Regions from separate parts of the Rummeliibacillus sp. JY-2-4R genome, predicted to be linked through region 3. Evidence: riboswitches for the same ligand, from Rfam matches in the RefSeq annotation. Region 3 holds a riboswitch; each other region holds the start of a gene.

Region 1 (5,290 bases), 230 kb from region 3:
AATGTTAAATAAGGCAATTGATTTTATAAAGATGTATTATGCTGAGAAGAGTTTGCCAAAAGAGCAGTTGGAACAGCGGCTTAAAGAAGTGGAACAACAAATTTCAGAGCATGGGAGTTATTCTCATACGACAAATGAGCTAGAATTTGGTGCAAAAGTAGCTTGGCGAAATAGTAATAAGTGTATTGGGCGCTTATTTTGGCAAACGTTACAAGTAAAGGATCAACGAGAAATAGTAGATGAAGAAGCCATTTATGAAAAACTTTTAGAACATATTGAGTTTGCTACAAATAAAGGGAAAATACGGCCGACTATTTCCATCTTTGAACCAGAAAAGGTTCGTATTTGGAACCATCAGTTAATTCGTTATGCTGGTTATGAGCAAGAAGATGGATCTGTAATTGGAGATACTGATTCCATTGTTTTTACAAAGAAGTGTATTGAATTAGGTTGGCAAGGAAAAGGTGGACAGTTTGATGTATTGCCACTTGTTATACAGATTGGGGATAGAGAACCTCGTATCTTTGAAATTCCAAAAAGTTATATAAAAGAAGTGTCTTTACGTCACCCTGAATTTGAGTGGTTCGAAAGTTTACAGTTGAAATGGTATGCTGTGCCTATGATTTCTTCTATGAAGCTTGAGGTAGGGGGGATCGTCTATGCAGCTGCTCCTTTTAACGGATGGTATATGGGCACTGAAATCGGTGCTCGTAACTTGGCAGATGAATCTCGCTACAATCAATTACCGATTATTGCAGAGAAAATGGGATTAAATACGTCTTCGAACTCAAGTCTATGGAAAGACCGTGCGTTAGTGGAGCTCAATGTTGCAGTACTTCATTCTTTTAAGGAAGACGGTGTAAGTATTGTGGACCATCATACTGCTGCGCAACAATTTAAACGATTTGAAGCAAATGAAGAATCTGCAAATCGTGATGTTACGGGCAATTGGACATGGCTGATTCCACCCTTGTCACCTGCTACAACGTATATCTTCCACAAACCATTTGATAATACGAAAAAGTCTCCATCATATTCTTATCAGAAAAGTCCTTATTGAAATATTTGAGGGTTGCCCTGGCGTAAATAATCTAAAAATTAAATGAAAAGGGAGCAAACGTATTGTTGCTCCTTTTTGTCTTCTATTTCTCAGGTGTTACAAAGCGGTCTTTTGCTGATATCCAGGCAGCTATAAATAACCCTATTACGACAATAGCGTAAAGCATATTTGCCACATGAAAGCTGCTCCATAAATCATGAACGTATCCATAAAGTACGGGACCTATTGCAGCAAGTAGATAGCCAATGGATTGTGCAGTCCCACTAAGTTCTGCAGCTTCTATTGCATTTCGGGAACGGAGTGAAAAGAACATCATTACAAGACCGAATGATGCACCACCTGCAAGGCCAATTAGAACCATCCAAATAATCGTTAGAGACGTCCAGTTCAGCAATATTCCTGTAAAGCCAATTACATAAAATATAGTAAACAATGCTACTAAAGGACGTTGGTCTGTCCTACGCCCAGCGAGTATTGGAATCAGGAATGTCATAGGTAATTGTGAAAATTGCAAAATAGAGAACATCCAGCCCGCTTGACTTGCGCTCATACCTTGGGATTCTAACATTGCTGGAATCCAAGCAGCTGTTGTATAGAAGATAAATGATTGTAAACCCATGGCTACAGTGATAGCCCAAGTTAAAGGATACTTCCATATAGGTTTTCTTCCATTTTGTTTTTTTTCTTTTTCCTTTAATTCCGCTTGCTTCCTAACATGAGGTAACCATACGGCGATGGCGATTATGGTTAAAACAACCCAACACCCAAGAGCGCCTTTCCATCCTAAAGAAGTACTAGCTATTGGATAACTAACGCCTGCTGCAACACTTGCTGTAACGTTCATAGAAAGTGTGAAGATGGACGTTAATAGTCCTACTTGAAAAGGGAATTTTAGCTTGATTAGCGCAGGTAGCAATACATTACCAAAGGCAATTGCAATCCCGATTAATCCAGTTCCAATTAATAGGGAGAAAGTATTTCCAAGTGAGCGACTGAGAATCCCTATCGCTAAAATAATCATGGCACCAAGCAGTGTTTTTTCGAACCCAAAACGACTAGCCAATTTAGGGGCAAATGGGGATACAATCGCAAATGCTAGTAATGGGATTGTCGTGATGAACCCTGCTAATACATTTGAAATATCCAAACCTTCTTTTATGTAGGAAATAATAGGACCAACAGAAGTGAGTGGAGAACGTAGTGTAGAAGCAATGAAAATAATACCAAGAACAAGAAGCCAAGTACTTCGATTCCATGGTATTTTTTTGCTATTTCGAGTTGATTGTTGTGAAGCCAAGCTACATAACCTCCTCGTAAAACAGATTCTTTTAGCAACAGTATCATTAATAGAGAGTAAATTTCAATATTTAGTAAAAAATTAGAAAGCTAAGGTATTATAAAACTTAAATTGTATCTTTAAATCTATCAATTTACATCTTGTTAATAGAGCTTCTCTGTACTATAATGGGGAGCGTAATAAAAATTATATATTGCATGCCTCATCCAATAGATGGGGTAGAGGTCGCGATCTTCATAAGTATAATCGACGAGATGAAAAAGCATTATTGACTCGATTAAAAAGGGAATATCGCCGAAGTATTGTTAAGCTTTTTATTGGCAATGCTGGGGCTGTTATCGAAAGGGACAGAACTGTCACGCAAAAAATGCGTGTTGAGCTATCTTTATCAAGGTTGATGGGGAATTTAGATACCATCCACAAATATTTTGCGGTGGTTTTTTTATTTTCCTTTACCCGCCTCATCAGCAATGAAAATCGGAAAGAGGAGAATTATGAGTACAAAAAATACAGGCGATAGCGTTCAGCAGAGCTTAAATAGAGGATTAAAAAGTCGCCATGTTACGATGATTTCACTCGGTGGAACCATTGGTACAGGATTGCTACTTGCGAGTGGTAACTCAGTTGCTACTGCAGGACCAGGTGGCGCGATAGTAGCTTATGGTTTAATTGGGATAATGGTATTTTTCCTAATGACTAGTCTTGGAGAAATGGCTGCTTATATGCCAGTTTCAGGTTCATTTAGTACGTATGCATCAAAATTTATCGATCCAGCATTAGGCTTTGCATTGGGTTGGAACTATTGGTATAACTGGGCAATTACTATCGCAGCAGAAATTTCAGCTGTATCTATTGTGATGAAATATTGGTTCCCTGATAGTCCTTCCTATATATGGAGCGCATCATTTTTAATTCTTATTTTTGTTTTAAACTACTTATCTGTTAATAGTTTTGGCGAAAGTGAATATTGGTTTGCTTTTATCAAGGTAGCTACGGTTATCATCTTTATTATTGTAAGTTTCTTAATGATCTTTGGTATCCTTGGTGGACATGCACCGGTTGGGTTTACGAACTTCTTTAAGGGAGATGCACCTTTCCATGGTGGATTCTTTGCGACATTTGGTATTTTCTTAGCTGCAGGTTTCTCATTCCAAGGAACTGAATTACTTGGTGTTACTGCAGGCGAAACAAAGAACCCAAGCAAAACAATTCCAAAAGCAGTGAAACAAGTTTTCTGGCGTATTTTGCTATTCTATATTTTAGCGATTTTGGCAATTGGTTTGTTAATTCCATATACAGATCCACGTCTTGCGAATAGTGATGATGTAACTGTAAGTCCATTTACATTAGTATTTGAAAATGCAGGGATTGCCATTGCTGCATCTATTATGAATGCAGTCATTTTAACAGCAATTCTTTCTGCTGGTAATTCAGGTTTATATGCATCATCACGTACGCTTTGGGAATTAGCGATGGAAGGTCATGCACCTAAAATATTTAGAAAGCTAAACAAACGAGGAGTTCCAGTGGCGGCACTTGTTGCCACAGTGCTTGTAGCATGTCTATCATTTTTAGCATCCTTATTTGGTTCAGGTACAGTCTATACATGGTTATTAAATGCTTCAGGTATGTGTGGATTCATCGCATGGCTTGGAATTGCGGCTAGTCATTATCGATTCCGCAAAGCGTTTATAGCACAAGGTCATGATTTATCTGAGTTACCATATCGATCTAGGTTCTTCCCGTTTGGTCCAATTTTTGCATTTGTCTTATGTGCAGTTGTTGTATTAGGTCAAAATTATACAGCATTCACAGGTGGACATATTGATTGGTACGGAATATTAGTATCGTATATTGGCTTACCAATTTTCCTAATCCTTTGGTTCGCCTATAAATTGAAAAACAAAACAAAGATAGTAAAGTTAGAAGAAGCAGATTTGACATCAAATCGTCCAATTAAAGACTAATCAAAAGGCTAATCTCTTGTAGGGTAAAATACCTATATTGGATTAGCCTTTTTATCATGATTATTTTTAATTGAAATGAAAAATACGATAAAAATACATCAGAACGTTCGTAGATTAGCCTAATTTAAGCCGCTAAAACTGTAAATATTCGGTTTTTCGGAGATTTCTGAATTATTTTATATTTTGTGTTTTGTTGAAAAATAATACTTTCATGCTATAATTGTGACATTCTTAATATTACAACAAAATATCATTCACTCATATAATAGCGAGAATATGGCTCGCAAGTTTCTACCAGCTCACCGTAAATGAACTGACTATGAGAAGCAATATAGATTGGAAATAGACTATTCTATTTACCAATCCCATCGACTAAACTCGAAGGACTTGCTCCACTCATAGATGACTGGATGCAAAGTACTTCGAGTTTTTTTATTTAAAAGCGGAACACGCCCGTTAAGCCCCGACAATCGTTGGAGGGCCCGAATCGAAAGCGTACTTTCAGCTTTCGACCGAGGGAACGAAACGACTCGAGGGGCTGGCGTGTGGAGCTGGATAAGGTAAAAGCGGAGGTGGCTCGTTCAGCTGCGACAGTTGCTTGCGGGCTCGAATCGAAAGCATCTTCTCAGCTTTCCACCGTAGCTGGGTAATAGTAAAAACACAACACGCCAATAACTCTAAGTATATGAAATCAAGAAGGGAGTTCCTAAGTTTGAAAGCACTTCAGGACAAAATCATTAATGAAGGTAAAGTTTTATCAGGAGATGTATTAAAAGTAGATTCATTCTTGAATCACCAAATCGATCCACAACTTATGCAAGCGATTGGACAAGAGTTTGCAGAACTATATAAAGATGCTGGTTTAACAAAGATTTTAACAATTGAATCATCAGGAATTGCACCAGCAGTAATGGCGGGACTTATTTTAGGAATTCCTGTTGTCTTTGCTCGTAAAAGTAAATCTGT
Region 2 (5,290 bases), 460 kb from region 3:
ATCGTCCATCGATTAATAATCGTGGGGTCTATCCTCGTTCTGTACAAGAGCCACTACCTATTTGGATTGCTAGTGGGGGAACACCGGAATCAGCTATACGAGCAGGCTTTCTTGGATTGCCACTTACATTAGCAATCATTGGTGGGAGTCCGTTATATTTTGAAAGGTCAGTCCAACTTTACTATAGGGCAGCAGAACAAGCTGGTCATGATCTATCTAAGTTGAAGATTGCTTCCCATTCCCATGGATTTATTGCTGAAACTACAGAACTTGCAAAAGAAAAATTTTATCCATCCACTGCACAAGCAATGAATGTATTGGGGAGAGAAAGAGGCTGGGGACCATACACTCGACAAACCTTTGAACAAGCGTGCAGTTTAGAAGGTGCTTTGTATGTGGGGGATCCGAAAACTGTCGCAGATAAAATCATCTTCCTTCGTAAAAACCTTGGAATCACTCGTTTCATGCTCCATGTACCAGTTGGATCCATGCCACATGAAGATGTACTTATGGCAATTGAATTATTAGGAACGGAAGTCGCACCTATTGTAAAAGAGGAAATTGACCGATGGGAAGCGGAGACAGAAGGGACTTTATAGGTTAAAATGTTTACCGAACAAAAAAAGATAAGACTCTGAATTGGAGTTCTTATCTTTTTTATTATTTCTAATTCACTTATATAAGTAAGGGTCCAGTCTTACACAAAAGCTTGTATTTATGATTTTTAATAGGCAATTCAACAAAATCATTGGAAAGTATTTGACTTAAATTGTGGCAAAAAGAATCTTCTCTTCAATGATTTTCCACAGGTTTCGTTTGTTGAACTGTCCCATGTGGATGCTGAACTGGAGCATAGATTGAGTACAATTTGATCGGTCTATCACCTGTATTGATTAAATTGTGCCATGTTCCAGCAGGGATGATGAACGCATAATTATCCGCAACGTTTCTTTGGAAATTTAAATTTTCTTTGCTATTACCCATTTTCACGATTCCTTGCCCCTCTTCAATACGTATGAATTGATCGAGGTGAGGGTGAACCTCCAAACCAATGTCATCTCCTACACCAATGCTCATTAAGGTGAGTTGTAAATGATCACCCGTCCATAAAGCGGTGCGATAATTATTGTTTTGTTTTGTCGCTTGCTCAATGTTTACGACAAACGGATTTGGCCCATAATCCTTCAAGACAATTGGAGGATTATTTTGTTGCTGTGGAAAATCCATTCCAGGTGCATATCCCATATCGTATGGTGTTAATTGTCCCGAAAAATTTGGACTGTAAGGAGAAGGAGAGTAAGGCTGGACAGGCATTCCATACATATTATTCATATTACCTGTGCTATACATTGCTTGATTAGCACAATAAGGACATGAACTTGCATAGTAGTGATAATTCATTTAATCATTCCTTTTTTTAGGCTTCCTCAATCATTGTATTCAGTTAGGCAGATAATGTGATGCAATCTATAAAAAGAGGATATTTATGCCTTGCTCTTTTGTTCTCATAATCAGAAAGCTTACTAGTAAAAAAGTAAAAATAAAACCCCGTGCTAAGTGGATGCACAGGGTTTTTGCTATTTATCTATTATACAGTTGCCGCTTTTTCATTCACTGCTTGCAAAACTTCTTTTAATTGACTTGTTTCTTCATCATTTAAAGGAATAATCGGTAAGCGAGTTCCGCCAACAACAACTCCATTAAGATTTAATGCAGCTTTGACAGGTGCTGGGTTTGGTGCTGCAAATAGACCATTGAAAACCGGAAGAAGTCTACGGTGATCTGCAGCTGCTTCTTGTGTTTTACCGCTTTTGAATTTTGTAATCATTTCTTGCATTTCATTTCCAATGATATGAGATGCAACAGAGATTACCCCAGTAGCACCAATAGCGATTGCAGGTAATGTTAAACTGTCTTCGCCAGTGTAAACACTAAATTCTGCAGGTGTTTGGCTAATGGTTTCAGCCATTGCATCTAGATTACCAGCTGCATCTTTGATGGCAACGATATTTTGAATTTGCGCAAGACGAACGACTGTATCGACTGACATATTGATAACACTACGACCAGGGATATTGTAAAGTAAAATAGGAAGTTTTGTGCTTTCAGCAATTGTTTTAAAGTGTTGATACAATCCTTCTTGGGAAGGTTTATTATAATATGGAACGACGAGCATGATGCCATCGACACCTGTATTTTCTGCTTGTTTTGTTAACTCGATTGAAGCTCTTGTATTATTTGATCCAGTACCAGCAATGACTGGAACTCGTCTATTTACAACTTCTACAACAAATTTAAACAATTCTACTTTTTCGTCTGAAGTGAGAGTAGGTGATTCACCAGTTGTACCGGCTACTACTAAACCTTCAGTACCATTATCTATTAAGTAATTAATTAGTTCTCTAGTGGCTTGAAAATCAATGTCGCCATTTTGATCAAATGGAGTTACCATCGCAGTTAATATTTGTCCAAAATTCATTACTTCTCCACACCCTTTATTATTATTTGTAAAATAAACTAGAGGGAGAAGGGCAATTAGTAAGATAACGCAAAAAAGCAACAACGTGGCTACGTTGTTGCAGTAGAAACAATAAAACAAAATTATTTCTGTGCGTAAGATAGCCCTCCATATAGTTTCCTACATGACAGTTCTGTATTTATTCAATAACAGAACCAGCTTCAAGATGAATGAGTTTCTTTCCACTTCGGCAAATATCCCTTTTCACAATGGTCATCGAATCTCATCATTCTTGCATTGTGTACTAATGATATATGCTCCTCTATCCTTACTTCAAAAGAATATTGAAATAAGTGAATATTTAGTTGGTTAAATCATACCAGTATTTTCATGTGATTGCAACACTTATAATATAGAAAATAATACTAAGATATGTCCTAAAGATATTCACCATTTAATAGTATTATTAGAATTTGTCTTGATCAGTACGTGCGCTGTCTTCATGAATAATTGCATCACCGTTTGTTTCAATTCTTGCTTCTTCACGTTTTAATTGATCGGTAACTTGTTCGGTCTTTTCTATCTTATTCTTTCCAATAACTAATTCTTCGTTTATCACTGGTTTTTTCGTTACTTCAACTTTTTCTTCCACTATTGGTATACGGATAGATTCATCACCATCTATTGAATCTATTGGTGTAGTAGGATCTGCTGTGTTTAATGTAGCTGCTACCTCATCATCTACTTTGCGTCTTTCCACATACACTTCTTCATGTGTAACAGGAATATTAATTGTTTTTTGTTCTTCAACCACTTCCTTATGAACTTCGACCTCGCCGGTTTGAACAGGTTCTTTTTCTACATTCAGTTGTTCTTCACGAAGTTTCAGTGAGTGTTCTTCATCTGTTCCATAAGAATTAAGTGGTGACCTTTCGTATAATGGATCAGTTGGGTTGGATAAACTAGCTGCTACATTATCGGTAAGAAGTAAAATTTTCCCGTCATCGATTTCTTCTGCATAATTACGTGCTTCTGCATCACCCAAACCAAGTCCTAGTAAATATTCGTAATAAGTTCTTCCGTCTACATCAAAATCACCACGGAAAACGGAAAGAAGACTTTCGAAGAATCCTTTATCCTCATCCACATCTGCACCGCCAAAATCTTCAGAAGTTACGCCTGTTTCATTTTCGATAGCGGCAGGGGAAGGGAAGTCCTTTGTATTCGTCGCAATTGAAAGTTGGTCTAACGAATATCCCTTTTGTTCATAGTCATGAATCGCACGAATAACCTCCACTCTCGTATCATAAACACCTAAAACTTTTTTACTCATAAATAATTACCTCCGTTTTTTAGAGTTTTTTATCACTTCGTTTTACATATACCCGCAATGATGACGGCAAAACAAATAATGTTGAAAAGTAGTGATATTTTTGATGTGTAGCTCTAAAAAAGGACTAGTTTTTCTCATGTATTTTTTGGACAAGAGCGTATTTTGAATCGTTTATATTAGAATTTTTATAGGCAACTAACCGTTTTTAATTGAACGGTTAATTGCCTATTGTGTATCGAAATATGAAAATGAGAAAAACTAAAAACCCACAAGTTTATTATGTGCTTATTGTTTGAAACAAACCATTCAAACAAGACAAGTTAATTACTATTTTAAAGTAGGTAATATTTGACTCGTATGATAAATGCTAATCTATCCATACTTCTAACAAGGTGAAAAAATTAGAGACGGGAGGAATTGGATAAAAAGGTAATAAATAATTGGGAATATTATGTAATGAAATATACCCTCTGTATTGGTTAATGTAAACGCAATGTAAATATACCAAAAATAGATTTACTTTAAATTAATATTAAATACACAGTGGGATAACATTTCACCTTTAATATGGGATTTGTAAGAGGCAAGATAAACAGAACGGACTCGATAAAGGGAGGAAAAGAAAGTGAAGTTTTCAGGTTTAAAAATGTCAATGGCAGGTTTAGTAATAGCAGGTGCTTTAGCTGGATGTGGCAATGCTCAAACTAGCAGTGATAATACAAAAACAAGCGGTACAGATAAAACAGCTGAAAAACCAGCAACTACAGAATTATCTGGTTCAGTTACAGCAGCTGGTTCAACTGCTCTACAACCTCTAGCAGAAGAAGCTGCAAATGCAATTCAAGGTACAAACCCTAATCTAACAGTAACTGTACAAGGTGGCGGTAGTGGTACTGGTGTAAACCAAGTAGCTTCTGGTGCAGTTGATATTGGTAACTCTGATGTTCCTTCAGCTGATAAATTAGAAGACAAATCTAAGGCAGGTAAACTTGTTGATAACAAAGTAGCAGGTATTGCTTTTGCTATGGTAGTAAATAAAGATGTTAAAGTTGATTCTTTAACTGAAGCACAAATTCAAGACATCTTCTCTGGTAAAATTAAAAACTGGAAAGAAGTTGGCGGTAACGATGAAAAAATCAACATTATCAACCGTCCAGCATCTTCAGGTACACGTGCAACATTCGAATCAATCTTCATGAAAAACGCTAAAATCGACGATAGTCTTGGAACAGCTCAAGATTCAAATGGTGCTGTAGAACAATCTGTTAACTCTACTCCTGGTGCTATTAGCTATCTTGCAATGTCTTATCTAGTAGGCGAAAAAGCAAATGCTTTAAAAGCGCTAAAAATTAATGATGTAGAAGCAACTAACGAAAACGTTGCAGCAAAAAAATATCCATTCTGGGCATATGAATATATGATTACAAATGGTGAACCTAAAGAAGCAGTTAAAGGATTTATCGACTTCGTAACTGGTGATGAATTCTCTGATACAGTTA
Region 3 (5,290 bases):
TAAGTCCTTAAAACTCATAAGCGCTCTTTTATTCGACAAAAAATTTGACTAAACAAAGAGTAGGATTTACAATTATCTCGAATTAAAGATATTTTCGAAAGAATTTTTGAAAGGAAGATAACAATGCTTAGAAAAGTTGATTATAACAAAATGGGTACTAGCCATCTAGGTTGGTTAAACAGTACATTCCATTTTTCATTTGCAGAATATTATAACCCTAACAACATTCAATTCGGAGCTCTACGTGTTATTAATGATGATTTAATCGCTCCACATACTGGATTTGATTTGCACCCTCACCGAGACATGGAGATTATTTCTTATGTTGTAAACGGGGCTCTTACTCATCAAGATAGTATGGGAAACAAACATACAATTACGCGTGGCCAAGTACAATATATGAGTGCGGGTACTGGCGTTTTCCATAGTGAACATAATAATGATGACGATGAACTTCGTATGTTACAAATTTGGATTTTGCCTGACAGATATGGCCATACACCACATTATGGTGAGTTTCTATTCGAAATGAATGAACGTAAAAACAAATGGCTCCATATGGTATCAAACAAAAACGGTACTGCCCCTATTCAAATTAACCAAGATGCAAACCTTTACTCAGTAGAACTTGAAGCTGGTAAAGAAATTGACTTTGAAGTTGCAAAAGGTCGTCAAGCATATCTTGTTGAAATTGAAGGACATGCGAAGATTAATGATGTAAATCTTGAAACACGTGATGGATTGGAAATTGTTGAAGAAAACATTCATATTACAGCTGAAGATACAGCACATATTTTGGTCATTGAAATGGCAAAAATAGACTAACAGAAAAGGAATTGCTACCTGAATACAACGTCAGGTGGGCAATTCCTCTTTTATTTAGGCTTATTTATATTACATTCACTTATTTTAGCGCGTGTTGCAAGAAGGCTTTTGTACGCTCATGCTTAGGATGATTAAATACATCATCTGGGGTTCCGTCTTCTACAATTACACCTTTATCCATGAAAACAATACGGTCAGATACTTCGCGGGCAAATTCCATTTCATGTGTCACGATAATCATCGTCAATCCCGTTTGTGCTAATTCTTTCATTACCTTTAACACTTCACCAACCATTTCTGGGTCAAGTGCTGAAGTAGGCTCATCAAATAAAAGCGCATCAGGCTGCATAGATAATGCCCTAGCAATTGCTACACGTTGTTTTTGACCACCTGATAATTGGTTTGGTCTCGCATTTAAATACCGTTCCATACCAACAGTATTTAAATACTTCATCGCTATTTCAGTCGCTTCTTCTTTTGAACGTCTTAATACCTTTGTTTGACCAACAATACAATTATTTAAAACATCCCAGTTATTAAATAAATTGAACTGCTGAAAAACCATGCCAAGATGTGTACGGTAATCATTAATATCATGTTTTTGATCAAGAATATTAGAACCTTTATAAATAATTTCACCGCCTGAAGGCGTCTCAAGTAAATTAATACAGCGTAGTAGGGTTGATTTACCAGATCCAGATGATCCTATGACACTTACTACCTCACCTTTATGTACTGCAAAATTAATATCTTTCAGTACTTCATGTGAACCAAAGGATTTACTCAAATGTTTGATATCAATAATTTTTTCCATCATACGTTCTCCTTTGCTTGCGATTTACGTGATGTAGGACGAGCAATTCCTGCTTCGTCAATCATTTGATAGTTAGCTTCACCTGCTAGCCTACGCTCGAAGAAACGTAAGATTTGAGTTGCAATAATTGTCATTACTAAGTAGATTAAACTTGCAATAATGAATGATTCAAAGTAACGGAAGTTGTTTCCTGCAATCGATTTTGTTTGAAAGAACAATTCAGTTACACCAATTACATTTAATACCGATGTATCTTTGATGTTCATAACATATTGGTTTCCTGTTGCTGGTAAGATATTTCGCATAACTTGTGGCAATACTACGTGAATCATTGTTTTCCAATGATTCATCCCAATTGCACGAGCTGCTTCAAATTGACCTTTGTCAACACCAATAATTCCGCCACGAACGATTTCAGCCATATATGCGCCTGTGTTTAATGAAACGATAAAGACTGCCGCAAATGTTCGATCCATATCAAGTCCAAACAATAGGTCTGAACCGTAATAAATAACCATCGCTTGAACAATCATAGGCGTACCACGGAAAAATTCAACATAAATTGATAAGATTGTGTTGATGAATTTAATCAACCACTTTTTAGTGCCTCCTGTCCCTTTTGGAATCGTATTGATGACGCCAATAATCAAGCCGATTAATGCGCCTAAAATAGTCCCGATTGTAGAAATAACCAGTGTCATCCAAGCGCCTCGTAAGAACATCGGCCAGTTATTCGTAATGATATTTATAAACCATTCTAATGTCATCTTTATTTTCCTCCTTAAAGACAAACACTACCGACTGCTTCATTCACAATCGGTAGTGTTTTTAAATCTGAAAGCTATTTAGCAGCTGGTTGATTTTTGATCGCATCATCCATAATTTTGATACGTTCTTCTTCTGAAATACCTTTTAGAATTTCATTGATTTTCGCTGTTAATTTGCTATCTTTTTGTACACCTACAGCAATTGCAGTGTCTTCTTCTGATGTTTTAAATCCATTACCGTCTGCAAATTCGACCATTGCAAATTTATCATTAGCCGCTGTAGCTGACACTGCTTCAGGCTTTTCAGATACATATGCATCTATTTTGCCTGCTTCAAGTGCTACACGCATAGCTGGAAAGTTATCCATTGCTGTTTCTTTTTTAACCCCTTTAATTTGGTCAATCACACTGTAGTGGAAAGTATTTAATTGAGCAGTAACTTTTGCTCCATTAAAGTCAGCAATTGAAGTTGCAGTTTCGTATTTGCTGCCTTTCTTCACAACCATTACTAAGTTTGATTTGTAATATATATCAGAGAAATCTATTGTTTGCTTACGCTCTGCAGTTGGTGACATGCCAGCGATAATAGCATCAATTTTGCCAGATGTTAATGATGGTACTAGACCATCCCATTCTGTTTTAACGATTACTAATTTTTTGCCTAATCCATCGGCAATTTCCTTTGCAATTTGAACATCGTATCCACCTGCATACTCCGCATTTCCTTCAATAGCAACTGCACCATTAGAATCATCCGCTTGTGTCCAGTTAAAGGGTGGATATCCTGCTTCCATTCCTACAGTAAAGGTATCCTTACTTTCACTACTTCCTGATGATTTAGAATCTTTTGAATCTGATGAGCCGCATCCTGCTAATACAAGAATGGCCATCAATAAAACACTAGATAATAATGCCCATGTTTTTTTCATATTTCCCTCTCCCTTTAAAAAGAATACCCCTTATAATCCGTGCTAAGAGTAAAAATGGCTATAAAAAAAGGACTCTGAGTTGAACTCAGGTCCCAGAATATTCTCTAGTCCTAAATCCTCTACTTTTATCCCATAATGAGATAGCACAACTCAATAAACCAGGGAAGTTTATTGAGACAGTCCTGCAATTATTCACTGCAGACCCAGCATGTAACCTTGAGATCAATTACAAACTTCGGCAACATTTCCTTCTTCTTAAGTTTCATCGTTTTCTCTAACTCCGCTAAGAACTAATAAATATCGCGCCTCTACCTCACTAAAATAAGTGAGGTTGTATATTATTGTTGTGAACAGTCTACAATACTAGCATTCTCATGTCAACTAGTCTTACATTTTTCTTAGACTTTCATTCAATTCTACTTGTAGATTCCCATAGGCTATAATTATTCGCCCTCTTTTAATATATCTGCATCCACAAATTGAACTTCTCCAGTCATTGCATCAATTTTTTGGATTCTCCCTTTATTTTGGAAAGAAACAATGTAATCTAATCCATATACTGTAACTTCTTCATCTTCCTCATCATAACTAAAAGTCCGTGCAAGCTTCATTTGTAGTTGTTCTTTAAATAGAGCATCTGCTTGTTCTAATGTTATGTTTGGATTCATATCTAAAGAAGTCAATTCTAATTCGTTTGGTAATGTAATGGTGCAATCACGGATAAGCCCTGTATATATACCGACGTTTACATGGATTGAATAATCTTCAATACGAATGCCTTTGTGATAACGTATAAAGGTAAATGTTGTGAATGGTTCAAAATCGATGTCTTCTTCATCAAAGTCATCCTCAACATCCTCTTCCATCATTTCAAGCTCTTCAAAGAATTGGCGCTCTTCTTCAGATAAATCTTCTTCACTTAAAATATCGAAGTCATCTTCCTCTTCTAACTGTTCTTCTAGTAAATATTTTTCATGTATATCCCCAATTACAGTTTCTAAGAAAATTTTCGCATTGTTTTCTAAAAGATCTACGGGTAATTCTGCATCTAATTCTGCCCATTTCACCAATGACTCATAGTCCAGTTGCATTTCATCAGTTTGCTCAATTTTAATAATTGGTTCAGAAAGGCTTATATTATTGGCGTCCTCTGCTCTGTACCAGTAGCGTCCACTCTCATTTACTACTTGATACATATCATTTGTAACACCTAGTAAACTTTCAATAGATTTAGTAACTGTTACAGCTTCAAACGCATGTGCATCCATAAAATCACCAGTGAAAGCTGCATCACCAGAAACGATGTGACCATCTACATGAACACCCATAAATTCTTTTTTAGGATAATATACAAGCTCCATCTCGCCATTCTCTTCATAAATACCAAGCTCTACTAAGGTATGCTGACAAATAATATTTTTTGCATCTTCTGCTGAGATTTGAATATCTGGGTATGCCAATTGATAGTAGGATTGGAATAATGTCGCTGAAAGTACAAAGCCTTGCTTGTTTATTTCAATAGTTGCACCGGAATTAGGTAAAAATAGATTTAGTGCAACATCTTTTGCTTCAAAGACAATCAAATAAGATATGCCGTTCCATTCAGTCATCATATTAAAATGTAAGGAATCACGGCAAAACTCTTTTACAAAATCTTCTGCACATCCTATTAACTCATCAGGTGTCAATTCTTCATATTCATCTAAAGAAATATCATTATTTTCCATAATTTCATCCATATCAATCATAAATGACGTTAGCTTTTCATCGTCAGATAATTCGATATAACCGTACGTCAAACCTCTATGTGCATCTACAATTTGGCCAATGGACGAATCATCTTCATCAAGGTCAAGTTTAACAACTGGTCTTCCAATGATATAATCTCGTAATACATATTCCCAATTTTTCATTAGTTGCTTCCTCTCATCAATCTCTCTATTCTTCTTTCATTC
Region 4 (5,290 bases), 1.1 Mb from region 3:
ACCATGTAAAATGATCGCTCCAGTCCTTGAAGAATTAGATCAAGAATTAGAAGGTAAAGTGAACATCGTAAAAGTTGATGTTGACCAAAACCAAGAAACAGCTAGCCAATTCGGTATTATGTCAATCCCAACATTATTATTGTTCAAAGATGGCCAACAAGTTGACAAAACTGTAGGTTTCCAACCAAAAGAAGCATTAGCTGAATTCATCCAAAAACACGCCTAAGTCTTTGGATTGATATACTAAGAGGTTGTCCAATAAGTAAAATTTAATTAAAGAAGTAATAATTAGTAAAATTGCTCTTCCTCATTTATATGAAGAAGAGCAATTTTGTTTTAAATTATTATATAAATAGTAGACCGAAGTTTCTGAGTGGAGTCTCTTATAGGATTAGTATCTAGCAAGTGTCTATTACGATTGAATAATGTATCAATATAAAATATTTATTATTTATATTTTGACTAGAAATCTTAGATGGAGATAAGTACTTCAAATTAACACCAAATTTGAATGAAAATGTTTACTCAGACTCCTAAGCAGTAGAAGAGGCTCATACTCTGTGCTCTATAGTTTATATTTCCATAATCTGGACAAGCCCTTTTATGAGGTGATTTGATGAATGAATTAATTAAACAAAAATTAGCAATTTTACCCGATCAACCCGGATGTTATTTAATGAAAGATCGTCAAGGTACGGTAATTTATGTAGGAAAAGCGAAAGTATTAAAAAATAGAGTACGCTCTTATTTTACAGGAACACATAATGGTAAAACTCAACGTCTAGTAAGTGAAATAGAAGATTTTGAATATATTATCACTTCATCAAACAAAGAAGCCTTTTTACTAGAGTTAAATTTGATCAAATTACATGATCCAAAATATAATATCATGCTGAAAGACGATAAGACCTATCCATATATTAAAATTACCAATGAAAAATACCCGAGATTACTTACCGTTAGAAAAGTCAAAAAGGACAAAGGTAAATATTTTGGACCTTATCCAAATGCATACGCAGCCAATGAAACAAAGAAACTTTTAGATCGACTGTATCCATTGCGTAAATGTCAGACATTGCCAAATAGAGTTTGTTTGTATTACCATCTTGGACAATGCCTAGCACCATGTGTGAAAGAAATTGAAAAAGAAACGTATACGAAAATGGTACAAGAAATCACTAGTTTTCTAAATGGTGGACATACTACTGTCAAGGATGAATTACAAAAGAAAATGATAGAGGCATCTGAACAACTTGATTTCGAACGTGCTAAAGAATACAGAGATCAAATTGCACATATTGAAGCAGTAATGGAAAAACAGAAAATCACAACGAATGATTTTACCAATCGAGATGTTTTCGGCTATGCAGTAGACAAAGGGTGGATGTGTGTTCAAGTATTTTTTGTCAGACAAGGAAAATTAATCGAGCGAGATGTATCACTATTTCCATCTTATGGTGAGCCTGATGAAGAGTTTTTGACGTATGTCGGGCAATTCTATGAAAAAACTGAACATATAAAACCAAAAGAAATCCTTATTCCTCAGGAAATTGACGATGAAGTGCTTCAACAAGTATTAGATATTAAAGTAATAAAACCATTAAGAGGACAAAAAAAGGAATTATTAGATTTGGCTTCAAAAAATGCTCAGGTAGCAATATTAGAGAAATTCCAATTGATTGAAAGACAGGAACAACGAACAATTGGTGCATGTGAAGCGCTTGGACAAGCTATGAATATTGCAACACCTATTCGTATTGAAGCATTTGATAATTCCCATATATTTGGAGCAGATACTGTTTCAGCTATGGTTGTTTTTATAGATGGAAAACCAAGTAAAAAAGATTATCGCAAATTTAAAATCCAACATGCGGAAGCCCATGACGATTATGGTGCGATGCGCGAAGTTATCCGAAGACGTTATACTAGAGTGTTAAAAGAAGGCCTACCTTTACCGGATTTACTCGTGACGGATGGAGGAAAAGGACAAATGGAGGTTGCGCGAGAAATTTTAGAAGATGAATTAGGACTCGACATTCCAATCGCAGGTTTGGCTAAAGATGATAAGCATCAAACCTCGCAACTTTTATATGGCAATCCTCCTGAAATCATTCCATTGAAACGCACAAGTGAAGCATTTTATCTATTACAACGAGTACAAGATGAAGTGCACAGATTTGCCATAACATTCCATAGACAATTACATGAGAAAAACGCCATAACTTCTGTTTTAGATGAGATTCCAGGAGTTGGCCCAAAAAGGAAACAGCAATTATTGAAATATTTTGGTTCTATTAAGAAAATTAAAGAAGCAACTTTTGAAGAGCTGCAAGAAGCAGGTGTACCAAAAACTCTATCTCATACAATAATTGACTTTTTTTCGGGAAAATGATTGATAGATAGTCATTCGTATGGTATCTTAATAACACCAATTAAAAATCACTGATTTAGTGATGATAGAGGCGCGGATTTCAAGAGTATCCGACTGGAGGATGAATAGATCCTTAGAAGGTCGGCGAAAGGGGAGGCCGCCGAAGTTGCAAGTTTGCTAATTCCACCTTGCTGCTGGTTCTACATTGAAGAAATGTAGAATTGTCAGAATCGATTCCGGTTCTGGAGGGCTATCTCACATGAATGTTCTATAGAACGTGCATGCAAAGAGCAGCCTAATCACATTTGTGATAAGCTGCTCTTTTTTCTTTAGAAATCATTGTGAAAATCGCCCACATATAACTATGTAGGGGAGCGTTTTGATGAATACTTTAGTGGTTAAATTTGGCGGTACATCCGTCGCGACAACAAAAAAAATCATGAATGTCGCACAGCGCATTTTACATGAAATACAAAATGGCTATCAAATTGTTGTTGTTGTATCTGCAATGGGTAAAACAACAGATCAACTTGTTGAAATGGCCCACGAAATTTCTGAAACACCTTCAAAAAGAGAAATGGATGTCTTACTAACAACAGGTGAACAAGTAACTATATCATTGTTAACGATGGCTTTGCATAAGTTAGGAATTGCGGCTCAATCATTCACTGGTTGGCAAGCAGGAATCGTTACAGAACATGTGCCTAGCAATGCGCGCATTGAGAATATAGCGCCAAATGCTTTAAAAGAAGCTCTAAAAGCTGGGAAAGTTGCAGTAGTAGCTGGATTCCAAGGGATTGATGATGAAGGCAATATTACTACACTGGGACGTGGCGGTTCTGATACAACAGCTGTAGCTTTAGCAAGCGCACTTGATGCAGAGCGATGTGATATTTATACCGATGTTGATGGTGTGTATACGAGTGATCCTAGATATGTAAAAGGTGCGAGAAAGCTACAAGAAATGTCATATGACGAAATGCTAGAACTAGCTAATCTTGGAGCAGGTGTTTTGCACCCAAGATCAGTAGAGGTTGCTAAAAATCATAATATCAAAATGTCAGTACGTTCTAGCTATGAGGAAGTAGAAGGCACCATTTTGAAGGAGGAAGTTTCTGTGGAAAAAGATTTAGTGGTTCGTGGGGTTGCGTTTGAATCAGATATTATTCGATTAACTGTTTATTATGAAAAAGCTTATACTGGCTCATTAGCCAATATATTTACAACATTAGCCAAAAATCATATTAATGTTGATATTATTGTTCAATCTATTATTGAAGGAACAGAGCCTTCTGTTTCTTTCTCAGTGAAAAAAGAAAATTTACAAGATGCTTTAAATGTATTATCTGAGCATCAAAAAACCCTTGGTTATCACCATTTAGACCATGAAGGTGATCTTGCAAAAGTTTCTATTGTAGGTTCAGGTATGGTTTCAAATCCTGGGGTTGCTGCTTCGATGTTTGACCGTTTATATCGCGAAGGAATTCCGGTGAAAATGGTTAGTACTAGCGAAATTAAAGTATCAGTGGTTGTACCACAAGAAGATATGCTAAAAGCAGCAAATGCATTGCATGATGAATTTAACCTCTCAATCCAAGAAAAAATCGCTCAACAATAAGCGATTTGTTAAAATGAATAAAAAAAGGATTTCAAAGAAGTGTTTTACACACTTCTTTGAAATTCTTTTACTTTATCCTTCAATTTTATCTTTTAAATCCCATTTTATATGAAATTTCACAACGGATAGTTTCGGTTTTGTCTCCTCATAACACTCAGTGAGGAATCCGCAGCATATTTGTTGATGTTGAGCTAAAAAGCCTGCTTCTAATTTGAAACAACGTTGATCAAATTTAAGGATTTCAGGATCACCAGATAAAGTACAAAAAGCTTCACTTGCAGACACTTTATCAATCGATAAATCTCCCCATCCAGCTTCTTTAAAAAAGTCTACAGCTTCCTCTAATTCGTATAGCGGAAATTTACGCGCTAATTCTTTACCACACCAATATAGTATATCTTCTTCGTTTTTACCTAAAACTGAAGATAGTACATGATCGCGTATTAATTCGTAGCCAAATTGGGTAAATTCATTTTTTTGTTGAGTAGACATTGAAATCCTTCTTTCATAAATTTTTGTCCAATTTTTGTCTTGAAAAGAAGTAATAGATTTAAAAGAGAAATTTATGTACCTTTTCGAGAATATCAAAGAACTAAAGGGTTGATATAAATAGTTTATGTTACCTTGACGCTAATGGATGTTGAGAGTACAATAAACTTGTCATAATATTGTACCATTATGAAGCAAGCAGTCAATAGATGCTGAGTTACAAAAGCATGGCAAAAAGGTGACGCACTTGTTTCCTAGTACTAAGGGGGGTAACAGTCTTGTCGAAAGATCGAGAGTTTTATTTGCGTCGTCTGCATTCTCTTCTTGGAATTATTCCAGTAGGATTGTTTGTGACGCAACACTTGTTATTAAACTTCCAAGCAACACACGGAGCAGAATCATTCAACAAAGCAAGTAACTTTATGGGGAACTTACCATTCTTATGGTTCCTTGAGTGGTTCATCATTTACATTCCATTAATGTTCCATGCATTTTATGGTTTGTACATTGCATTTACTGCTCAACCAAATAACAAACGTTTTGGTACATTCCGCAACTGGATGTTCCTATTACAACGTATTACTGGGGTATTCCTTGTAATCTTTATTGCATGGCATATTTTCCAAACTCGTATCCAAAAAGCACTTGGAACAGAAGTTGACTATGATATGATGGCTAATGTACTATCAAACCCAATCATGGTAGTATTCTACGCATTAGGTATTATTTCAGCTACATTCCATTTAGCTAATGGTATTTGGTCATTCTTAGTGAGCTGGGGTATTACACAATCTCCAAAATCACAAAAAGTT

Evidence for each region. A riboswitch is a leader RNA that binds a small molecule or an ion and turns the genes downstream of it on or off. The one in region 3 is predicted to bind lysine.
Region 1: another riboswitch for lysine. It lies ahead of ACWV26_RS00790 (amino acid permease); the one in region 3 lies ahead of ACWV26_RS19625 (transporter substrate-binding domain-containing protein).
Region 2: another riboswitch for lysine. It lies ahead of dapA (4-hydroxy-tetrahydrodipicolinate synthase); the one in region 3 lies ahead of ACWV26_RS19625 (transporter substrate-binding domain-containing protein).
Region 4: another riboswitch for lysine. It lies ahead of ACWV26_RS14120 (aspartate kinase); the one in region 3 lies ahead of ACWV26_RS19625 (transporter substrate-binding domain-containing protein).

The regions. Positions count from the first base shown of each region.
Region 1 is NZ_CM132623.1:162,163-167,452, forward strand. It holds gene ACWV26_RS00780 (nitric oxide synthase oxygenase) at 1-1,060, shown strand, start outside; gene ACWV26_RS00785 (CynX/NimT family MFS transporter) at 1,143-2,357, opposite strand; lysine riboswitch at 2,569-2,747, shown strand; gene ACWV26_RS00790 (amino acid permease) at 2,852-4,324, shown strand; purine riboswitch at 4,563-4,664, shown strand; gene ACWV26_RS00795 (xanthine phosphoribosyltransferase) at 5,010-5,290, shown strand, end outside.
Region 2 is NZ_CM132623.1:3,509,999-3,515,288, reverse strand. It holds gene ACWV26_RS17250 (LLM class flavin-dependent oxidoreductase) at 1-599, shown strand, start outside; gene ACWV26_RS17245 (cupin domain-containing protein) at 793-1,401, opposite strand; gene dapA (4-hydroxy-tetrahydrodipicolinate synthase) at 1,589-2,479, opposite strand; lysine riboswitch at 2,612-2,791, opposite strand; gene ACWV26_RS17235 (YsnF/AvaK domain-containing protein) at 2,925-3,791, opposite strand; gene ACWV26_RS17230 (phosphate ABC transporter substrate-binding protein PstS family protein) at 4,438-5,290, shown strand, end outside.
Region 3 is NZ_CM132623.1:3,973,123-3,978,412, forward strand. It holds gene ACWV26_RS19610 (pirin family protein) at 124-825, shown strand; gene ACWV26_RS19615 (amino acid ABC transporter ATP-binding protein) at 905-1,639, opposite strand; gene ACWV26_RS19620 (amino acid ABC transporter permease) at 1,639-2,406, opposite strand; gene ACWV26_RS19625 (transporter substrate-binding domain-containing protein) at 2,481-3,335, opposite strand; lysine riboswitch at 3,469-3,654, opposite strand; gene ACWV26_RS19630 (hypothetical protein) at 3,779-5,248, opposite strand.
Region 4 is NZ_CM132623.1:2,878,929-2,884,218, reverse strand. It holds gene trxA (thioredoxin) at 1-226, shown strand, start outside; gene uvrC (excinuclease ABC subunit UvrC) at 617-2,392, shown strand; lysine riboswitch at 2,450-2,632, shown strand; gene ACWV26_RS14120 (aspartate kinase) at 2,754-3,989, shown strand; gene ACWV26_RS14115 (DUF2507 domain-containing protein) at 4,062-4,481, opposite strand; gene ACWV26_RS14110 (succinate dehydrogenase cytochrome b558 subunit) at 4,757-5,290, shown strand, end outside.